Regions from separate parts of the Alteromonas sp. WD8-37 genome, predicted to be linked through region 1. Evidence: predicted binding sites of a transcription regulator. Region 1 holds the regulator's gene; each other region holds the start of a gene.
What was found. Region 1 encodes ArgR, which controls arginine synthesis, uptake and breakdown. Its sites were predicted from a motif close to ANTGAATANNTATTCANT; they were not measured.
Positions count from the first base shown of each region.

Region 2: ACTUJZ_RS10785 (DUF2170 family protein) is a predicted target of ArgR. The motif match lies at 1,197-1,214, and genes of this name have one in related genera.
Region 3: argC (N-acetyl-gamma-glutamyl-phosphate reductase) is a predicted target of ArgR. The motif match lies at 1,423-1,440, and genes of this name have one in related genera.

Region 1 is NZ_JBUZOV010000007.1:40,213-43,446, reverse strand. It holds gene ahr (NADPH-dependent aldehyde reductase Ahr) at 1-69, shown strand, start outside; gene mdh (malate dehydrogenase) at 133-1,071, opposite strand; gene argR (transcriptional regulator ArgR) at 1,293-1,757, shown strand; gene ACTUJZ_RS13805 (type 1 glutamine amidotransferase domain-containing protein) at 1,809-2,492, opposite strand; gene ACTUJZ_RS13800 (TonB-dependent receptor) at 2,639-3,234, opposite strand, start outside.
Region 2 is NZ_JBUZOV010000004.1:5,786-9,019, reverse strand. It holds gene ACTUJZ_RS10790 (PspA/IM30 family protein) at 1-650, opposite strand, end outside; gene ACTUJZ_RS10785 (DUF2170 family protein) at 674-1,063, opposite strand; gene ACTUJZ_RS10780 (DUF6471 domain-containing protein) at 1,245-1,511, shown strand; gene queA (tRNA preQ1(34) S-adenosylmethionine ribosyltransferase-isomerase QueA) at 1,720-2,754, shown strand; gene tgt (tRNA guanosine(34) transglycosylase Tgt) at 2,900-3,234, shown strand, end outside.
Region 3 is NZ_JBUZOV010000003.1:349,501-352,734, forward strand. It holds gene argB (acetylglutamate kinase) at 1-137, opposite strand, end outside; gene argC (N-acetyl-gamma-glutamyl-phosphate reductase) at 134-1,150, opposite strand; gene ACTUJZ_RS10560 (methylglyoxal synthase) at 1,561-1,974, shown strand; gene ACTUJZ_RS10565 (alpha/beta fold hydrolase) at 2,005-2,976, shown strand; gene trmL (tRNA (uridine(34)/cytosine(34)/5-carboxymethylaminomethyluridine(34)-2'-O)-methyltransferase TrmL) at 3,063-3,234, shown strand, end outside.

The DNA of each region.
Region 1 (3,234 bases):
GATGTGAATGAGGCACTGGACAGACTGCGCGACGGCAAGGCGCATTACCGCATTGTGTTAAAAAATTAACAGACGCCGAAAACAAAAAAACCGGGCTTCAGGCCCGGTTTTTTAATTTATGCACTATCAAACTTAGCCGTTAACAAACTCAACGCCAATTTTGATGTCGTTGCGCAGGCCGTCCAGCATGTCCTGCTTAGCGCTTTCTTCAAAGTCGCTCAGCTCGCCGTAAGGCAGAATTTCTTCTACACCATTTGGCCCCAGACGTACCGGGTGCGCGAAAAAGTCAGCATCGTCGCTGTCGTCGGTTTGTACATAGGTGTACTCAACCACATTCTCGCCCTGCATTGCGGCAACCAAAGACAGGCAGAAACGTGCTGCCGCCTGGCCCATAGACAGGGTGGCCGAGCCGCCGCCGGCTTTGGCTTCTACGACTTCAGTACCGGCGTTTTGAATACGCTTGGTCAGACTGGCAACTTCATCATCGCTGAAGCTCACGCCTTCTACCTGAGACAACAAGGGCAAAATGGTGGTGCCTGAGTGGCCGCCGATTACCGGTACATGCACATTGGCAGGATCAAGGTCTTTTAGCTCTGCCACAAAGGTCTCAGCGCGGATCACGTCCAGCGTGGTCACACCAAACAGTTTGTTCTTATCGTAAACCCCTTTGGCTTTCAGGGTTTCTGCTGCGATAGCCACTGTGGTATTTACCGGGTTGGTGATAATACCTAAACAAGCGCTTGGGCAATGCTCAGCCACACCTTCTACCAGGCTTTTTACGATGCCGGCATTGGTGTTGAACAAATCAGAACGATCCATACCTGGCTTACGCGGAACGCCAGCAGGGATCAGCACCACGTCAGCGCCTTTTAGCGCTTCGCCCAGGTCTTCTTTACCATGGCCGGTCACTTTCACCGCGGTGGGGATGTGGCTAAGGTCAACGGCAACCCCCGGAACAACTGGCGCTACATCATACAGCGCAAGATCCGAACCCGCTGGCAGTTGTGTTTTCAACAACAGCGACAGCGCCTGACCAATACCACCGGCAGCACCTAACACGGCTACTTTCATTTGATTTCTCCTATGGAAATTTACGTTTGTTAACGACTGCGTCACCCTAAAGCAACGCCGGACAAAACACAATTAGCGAATCGTCGTAGACGAAAACACCCGCATTCTGTTCGTGTCGTATTCATTTGGTTGCATGATTATGCAATTAAATTGCTTAAAGTCCAGCTCTGCGGCACAATAATAGCCCTTTCTCACCGCAACACCAAACAACAGTAGGCGCTATGGCAAACCAAAAACAAGAACAACTAATCAAAGCGTTTAAAGACATTCTGAAAGCCGAAAGCTATGGCTCGCAGGGCGATATCGTTGATGCCCTTAAAGCCCAGGGTCACGACAATATCAGCCAGTCCAAGATATCCCGGATGCTGAGTAAATTCGGCGCGGTACGTACCCGTAACGCCCGGGGCGATATGGTGTACTGCCTGCCGCCGGAATTAGGCATGCCCACGGCTAAGAGCCCGCTTAAGCAACTGGTACTGGACATTGTACACAACAACGTCATGGTAATCATTCGCACCAGCCCGGGCGCGGCACAGCTTATCGCACGGCTGCTGGACTCGTTAAGCTCAAAAGATGGCGTGCTGGGCACCATCGCCGGCGATGATACCATTTTTATCGCCCCGGCTGATGTGAGCCGCATTGAACAACTGCGTCAGCGCGTCGAAGATTTATTTGATAATGTGTAACGAACAGGCGCTGAGCTAGCTCAGCGCCCACCTGAGTAAGTTCTGGCTAACTTATTGAAGCGCCTTGATAAGCGCATCGGCCGCCGGCTTGGATGAAGGCGGATTCTGGCCGGTGATCAACTTACCCGACTGCACCACATGCGGCTCAAAGTCGCCTTTTTTGGAAAAATCACCGCCCTGCCTTTTCAACTCGTCCTCTACCAGATAGGGCACCACGTTGGTTAACTCCACCGCTTCTTCTTCAGAATTGGTAAAGCCGGTTACATCACGCCCTTTGATGTAGGGTTCGCCGTTAGTGTCTTTTACATTTTTCAGCACAATCGGCGCATGACATACCGCTGCCACCGGCTTATCATTTTGTAGCATATTTTCAATCAGGGTCTGCGATTCAATATTGTCTGACAAATCCCACAGGGGTCCGTGGCCGCCCGGGTAAAATACTGCGTCAAATTCATCCGCGCTGACATTTTTCAATGCCATGGTCGAAGCCAGGGCCGACGCTGCATGGCTGTCTTCGGAAAAACGCTTGGTGTCGTCAGTCAGCGCATCTTCTTCTAAGCTCATAGGGTCAATAGGCACCTGCCCGCCCAGCGGTGAAGCCAGCGTAATCGTGTAGCCAGCATCGACAAAGGCATAGTAGGGAGAGGCAAACTCTTCCAGCCAGATGCCGGTTTTATTGCCGGTGTCACCCATTTTGTCGTGGGAAGTCATTACCATCAGGATACGTTTGCTCATATATTCTCTCTTTTTGCTCAACATGGGTGTGTTTAATACTGACCACCGCGCCGGCAAGTTTACTATGGTGGGATCAGTGGCCGGCACCAGGGCAAAAAAAAGCCACCCCGGAGGGTGGCTCTTAAGAGTTGGTGTTGTAGCTCAGCTTAGAACTTGTAGCTGATACCGACACGGACTTCCCACAGAGAAGGGGCACGCACCAGGTTTTGTTCAGGCGCACCAAATTCACTGTATTCGTACTGACCCTGTTCATTGATGTCTGCATCTACTACAGAGTCACCTACGAATGAACCTTGACGGAAATCACCCCAGTCATCATTTAACATGTTGGTGAAGTTTTCCACTACGATGAAGGCCTGAGCGCGATGCTCATCGGTGAAGCCTGGCAGTTCCTGAGACACACGAATGTCTGCCTTAACCCACCAGTCAGCGTTTTCACTGTTACGGTCAACAATCTGACCACGTGCCAAGCCGTTTGCATCAACCCACTCATTAAAGCCAGCTTCTGCTTCAGCGGCGGTTTGTACCACGTTACCATCGCGATCCACAGTGTCTACGAAGACCACATTTGGATCATTTAGCTCAGGAACGTACAGCAATTGACGAGAACGCGCTGTATCCCACGGGAAGGCATCATCGTTACCATATACGTACGAGAACGGCTTACCTTCATTGGCAGTGGCAAACAAGCTAAAGCGCGTGTTGTAGCCATCGAAGAACTCATGGGTATAGCTCAACGATA
Region 2 (3,234 bases), on a different contig from region 1:
TCAGCGGAGGACTTGCCTCCTTTGATGCCGGCATCGGCCAGGCGTTTTTCCAGGTCGGTATTGCTGTCCTCACTGGCCAGCTCTTCTGCCGCCTGCAATTCTGCATTACGCATCTTTTGTTTATCCTGAATGCGGCTTAGCGACTCAGTGGCGGTTTTCATCTTGCTGTTGGCACCCATGTGGCGTGACGACACCGCAACCTGTGCTTTTTGCACACTTTCGGTGGCCTTTACCATATCCACTTGCTGCTCCAGGCGACGCAAGTTGGCTTTGGCTTTTTGAATATTGCCGGCCAGTTGTTTTTCGCTTTGCTCAAACTGGTCCAGATAGCTTTGCTCCTGGGCCCGTTCTTCTTTCAGCTCCGCCACTTTTTGCGCGCAGTCCAGCGCCAGTTGACGGTCATTGTCTACGGCTTTACGGGCATGGGCTTCATACTCGCTGATCGAGGCATTGAAGCTGTCAATCTTTTGCTTGGACAATTTGCATTTGGCCAGAATTTGCGTGCGGGCATGATCTGACTTACGCAGCTCTTCTTTGGCTTCACGAATTTCCTGTTCCAGAATGCGGATCGCCTGGCTATCGGCCACTGCTTCAGCTGCCTCGGTGGCACCGCCTTTTACCGCAGTAATCAATTTTTTCCAAACAGACATACAATTCTCCTGTTATGCACCAGTTATTTAAGATGTGTTTCATAGGCATCTAAAAATGACGCCACATTCTGAAACAGCGTTTCCACTTCAATCACGACACTGACGGCTTTTGACTGGGCGCTCAGCGCACCAAAGGCGGTGTAGTATTCCTGGCCGTTGATGGTTGAGATCCCCACTGTGGTCAGCGGAAACACCATGTGCGTCGACAAAATTTCATGATCCAGGGCCGCTTTGTTGGCCACCTGGTCGGCACTGAATAACAGGCTTTCGACCAGAATTTGCTCTCCGCTTATGGCCAGCCAGGCATCAATGCCATCTGGGTTGGCGATCAGCAAACAGCCTTCCTCCCGGGTTACCACAAAATCATCGTATTGGGTTAAAAGGGATTCAAGTTGTTCCAGATCCCAGCTCATAGTCGTTCTCCTTTCACAAAAATACTGGTGGGGTAGACAGTTACTTTACCCAACAACCTATACCCCGCCAACCATCGCATGCTCAGTGTAGACAGCACAGCCGTGATGGTCAATAATATATACGGCATAAATGTGTAAATAAATATTTATTTGTAAAATATCATTCACAAATGGTGATTATGTGAAAACGCAGCAGCAATGGCGCCAGGTGGTGCAACGGATTGTAAAGTCAGAAATGTCGGTTCGTGGGGTTAAATACCAGGGCTTGAGTGAGCGACTGGCAGAGATCGGCATTGCGCAAAGCGCGGATAACCTGCGCAATAAAATCAATAAAGGTATTATGGGGGCCGATTTGCTGTTGCAAATCCTGCTGGTGTTACGGGCCAGGCCAATTGATACCGCTGATTTAGCCGAAATCCTGACTGATCTTGACGGCAAAGACAGGTAAACTAGGTGCAATAAAAAACCCGGCTACATGAGCCGGGCATAGAGTAATAGGATAAGCATGGGAGAACGTCATCTCTATCAGGTGCTATCTTAACCGATTAAGTTTGCTTGTGTGTTTTTTGTGCGTATTGATTGCGAGTCCACCGTATGCCGGTGAATACGCAGCCGCAGGAGGGCCACAAGCCTGAAAAGCCAATGCAGTGGGTGTGATGAAACTAAGCGACTTTAACTTTTCCCTACCTGAAGAACTGATTGCCAAATACCCGACCGAACAACGCAGCGCCAGCCGGCTGATGCACCTCAATGGCCAAAGCGGGGCGGTCAATCACCGCATGTTTGCCGAGATGCCGGCGCTGGTGGAAGAAGGCGATTTGCTGGTATTTAACAATACCCGCGTCATTCCGGCGCGCCTTAAAGGGCGTAAGCCTACCGGTGGCCAGGTAGAGGTATTGGTAGAGCGCATTTTACCTGATGACACTGTGCTGGCCCATGTACGCGCCAGCAAAGCACCCAAAGCCGGCACCCAGCTGATTCTGGAGGAGGCTGTACAGGCCACGGTTATCGGTCGTCAGGATGCCTTGTTTCATTTGCAATTTGAGCATGACGAGTCTGTGTTAAGCCTGCTTGAAGCCCATGGCCATATGCCATTGCCGCCGTATATCGATCGCCCAGATGAGTCCAGCGATAAAGAGCGCTACCAAACGGTCTACAACCAAAAGCCAGGCGCGGTAGCTGCCCCTACTGCCGGCTTGCATTTTGATGATGATATTTTGGCCGCCCTGGCTGCCAAAGGTGTGCAAACCGCGTTTGTGACGTTGCATGTGGGCGCGGGCACTTTCCAGCCGGTGCGCGTCGACAACATCCTTGAGCACAAGATGCATGCTGAGTATGCCGAAGTCAGCGACGATGTGGTGGAGGCGGTCAAGCGCACCCGCGCCGCTGGCAAACGGGTGATTGCAGTGGGCACCACCTCGGTACGCTCGTTAGAGTCTGCCGCGCGGGCTGCGCAGAATGATGTGATTGCGCCATTTTTTGCCGACACTGACATTTTTATCTACCCGGGCTTTGAGTTTAAAGTGGTGGATGCCATGTTCACCAACTTCCATTTGCCTGAGTCTACGCTAATGATGCTGATCAGTGCTTTTGCCGGCCGCGACAATGTGATGGCGGCCTATCAGCTGGCCATCGACGAGCGCTATCGCTTCTTTAGCTATGGCGACAGCATGTTTATCGAAAAAGCGTAAGCATAGCCGGCGAGAGGCCCTGTGCGCTGGCGACTAAGAATTTTGCCGCCGCAGGGCATGATCTGCAGCACAGAACTGCTATAATCGCCGCCAATTTATTTTTGACTGTGGCGCAGCTGCGCCTGTTACTGGGACACCCACATCCATGCAATTTGAGTTGTTAAAAACCCAAGGAAAAGCGCGCCGCGGCCGCTTGAAATTCGAACGCGGTGAAGTGGAAACCCCGGCCTTTATGCCGGTGGGCACCTACGGCACGGTAAAGGGCATGACCCCTGAAGAGCTTGAGGAAAGCGGCGCACACATCTGTCTGGGCAATACCTTTCACCTGATGCTGCGTCCGGGCACAAGCATTATTCGCCAGCACGGCGACCTGCATGATTTTATGCACTGGGACAAGCCGATCCTGACCGATTCCGGCGGTTTTCAGGTGTTCAGCCTGGGCGATTTACGCAAGATCACTGAAGAAGGAGTGACCTTCCG
Region 3 (3,234 bases), on a different contig from region 1:
CGACCGCCGCCGTGTACCAGTACTACCTGGCGCTGCTGACGTAACGCAGTCAGCTGACTGAATAACTGCTTGAGGGTGGCCGGGTGCTCGAGCACCGCGCCGCCGATTTTGATGACCACCGGAGGTAACTGGCTCATGGCAATAACCCCAGCTCACCCGGCCACTGGTGCATCAGGTTGGCGCATTGCACCGCCTGACCTGCCGCGCCTTTGAGCAAATTATCCAGCGCACTGCCAATCACCGCATAGCCGCTGTGGGCATCGACCTGCCAGTGGACATCCACAAATGGGGTGTGGGCCACATCATCAGCCTTGGGGAACTGGCTGCGTAGGCGCACCAGAGGCTGCTGGGCATAGGCGGCTTCATAGGCGGCCGCTACCTGCGCTGCGGTGACTCCGGCGGCCAGTTTAACCGTGCTGGTGGCCACAATGCCGCGTTTAAAATTGCCCAGATGCGGGGTGAAGATCACCGGTGTGCCCAGATAGGTTTCTATTTCTGGGGTGTGACGATGGTTAAGCACCCCATACGCCTGCAGGCTGACCTCACTGAAGCTGCTGCCCAGAGCGGCTTTGCGCCCGGCACCGGTGACCCCGGATACCGCGTTGATCACCGGCCGGGTGGACGCATCCAACAGACCGGCTGCGGCCAGCGGTTTTAAGGCGGTCAATGCGGCGGTGGGGTAGCAGCCTGGCGCGGCCACAATCTGGGCCTGGCGGATAGCATCGGCATGCCATTCGGCCAGCCCGTAGACGGCTTTGGCCAAACCGGTATCGGCCGTGTGGGCAAAGCCATAGTGGGCAGCAAATACCGCCTGGTCGGGCAGCCTGAAGGCACCGGATAAATCAATCACCTTCGCGCCGGCAGCACTTAATGGCTCCACCCATTTGTGGCTGGCCTGATGCGGGGTGGCCAGAAAAATCACATCCATGGTGTTGGCCAGGGTTTCCAGCAGGCTGTCGCTGAGTGGCTCGAGTTCGTACTGTTGCAAATGGGCCAGTGCGCCGTGTAAATCCGCCAGCGAACAGCCAGCATCAGCACTGTTGGCCGAGACCAGGGTGCGTTTTAACGCCATCTTCGGATGATGATGAATCAAATTCACCAGCTGGGCGCCGCTGTAACCACTGGCCCCTAAAATTGAAACATTTAGCATAAATAGTCGGCTTTATTGAGAAGCAAAAAAATCACTTTTTACCTTTGCTGAATGCTGTTGAAGCGCATTACCACCAGCAAAGGTAAAAAGTGCGCTACGGCACACACCTTAGGATAGGCGAAAAAGTCGTCGTATGACGGATGTGATGTAGCCAGCTGCGGGAGGGCAGTGTGTCAAAGTGGCGCGTAGCGCCGCGCCGGGCGTAATCTGGGGCATAACAATCGGTGTCCTGATAATAGGCTGCAGTTAAGCGTTAGGGTCATCTTACCGTGATAGAATAATTATGCAATAAAACTATATAATTATTTTGCCTGGTCGGAACTGCCACCGCCGCAGGCAAAAGCAGTTGCAATCTGGCGGGGCTGTGCGTATACCTGTGGCCAGGTTTTCGCAGGCAGACATACATAAAAATGACGCAAAAACGTATTGCCCTGGTGGCACATGATCACAAAAAGGCCGCCTTACTGGCGTGGATCAACAAACATCTTTCGGTCATGCAGCAATGCTCAATCATTGCCACCGGCACCACCGGGCAGCGCATCATTGAAGAAACCGGCCTGACCGTGGAGCGATTGAAAAGCGGCCCATTGGGCGGCGATCAGCAAATAGGCGCGCGCATTGCCCAGGGCGAATTGGATGCGCTGTTTTTTTTCTGGGATCCGCTTAACCCAGCGCCTCATGATCCTGATGTCAAAGCTTTGCTGCGGTTGTGCTCGGTGTGGAATGTGCCGGTGGCCTGTAGCAGTGCCACCGCCGACTTGATGGTCACCTCACCGCTGTTTTTAAGCCCGGATTTTCAACCCGAGCAGCCGCACTATGGCTAAATAGCGCTGGCGCTGAACACTGGGAGGGTCATGTCCATCACACTTATCAACGAGGCTGATCTGGCGCAGGCCATGGTCAGCCGCATTGAGCCTTTTTGGCAGGATGCGGTAACTCAGGCGCAGTTTCGTGGTGCCCATGGGGTCACGGTGCATTATGCCTGGGCGATCCCGCAGCAACCCACCCAGGCTGTACTCATCAGCTCCGGGCGGATCGAGTCGTTACTCAAATACAAAGAAGTGATGTTTGATTTGTATCAGCAGGGCGCAGCGGTGTTTATTTTGGATCATCGGGGCCAGGGCCTGTCCGGACGCATGTCAGACAACCCGCAGCATGGCTATGTGGCGCGTTTTGATGATTATGTCAGCGACCTGTTGTATTTTCGTCAGCACATCATCCCGCCATTGTGTCGCTTACCCGTCCAACTACTGTGTCATTCTATGGGCGGCGCCATTGGCACTCTGGCCATGTTGACTGCCCCTGATGCTTTTACCCGCGCAGTATTGTGCGCGCCCATGTTTGGCATTCGTCCGGCACTGCCAGCCGCCCTGGCCAACCTGCTGGTGTGGGCAGGTAGCTGGGTCAACCGTCGCCGCGGCCAGCCGGTGGACTATTTTTTTGGTCAGCGTGGTTATCAGGAAGTGCCCTTTACCGACAATAAACTCACCCATAGCGAAGTGCGCTATCAGCTTTTTCGCCAGCTGTATGCCCGACAACCGGAAATACAGCTGGGTGGGGTCACGCCGCAGTGGCTGGGCGCGGCGCGCCAGGCGATGCAGCATATCGAGCAGCACGCAAGCCAGCTTAGCCAGCCTGTATTGTTGTTCAGCGCCGGTGACGACAAGGTGGTGGATAATCGCGCCCAGGCTCGGGTGGCGGCAAAGATGCCAGCCTGTGAGCAGGTCACCATTGACGGCGCGGCCCATGAATTGCTGATTGAAGCCGACCGTTTTCGCCAGCCGGTGATGCAACAAGCCTGGGCATTTTTAAGCGCCGACACCTGACCCACCGTGCAGTGAGCGGCGATGACTTGTCTGGCGCGAACATTCCCTCTATGCTTGCCGGGTTTTTTAAACCAGAGGCTAAGCCCATGCTTGATGTGGTGTTATACCAACCCGAAATTCCACCCAATACCGGCAACATTATTCGTTTATGTGCAAACAGTGGCTTTGCCCTGCATCTGATCGAGCCACTGGGTTTTGCCTGGGACGACAAGCGAGTGCGTCGGGCTGGTCTGGATTATCACGAATTCGCCCAGGTAC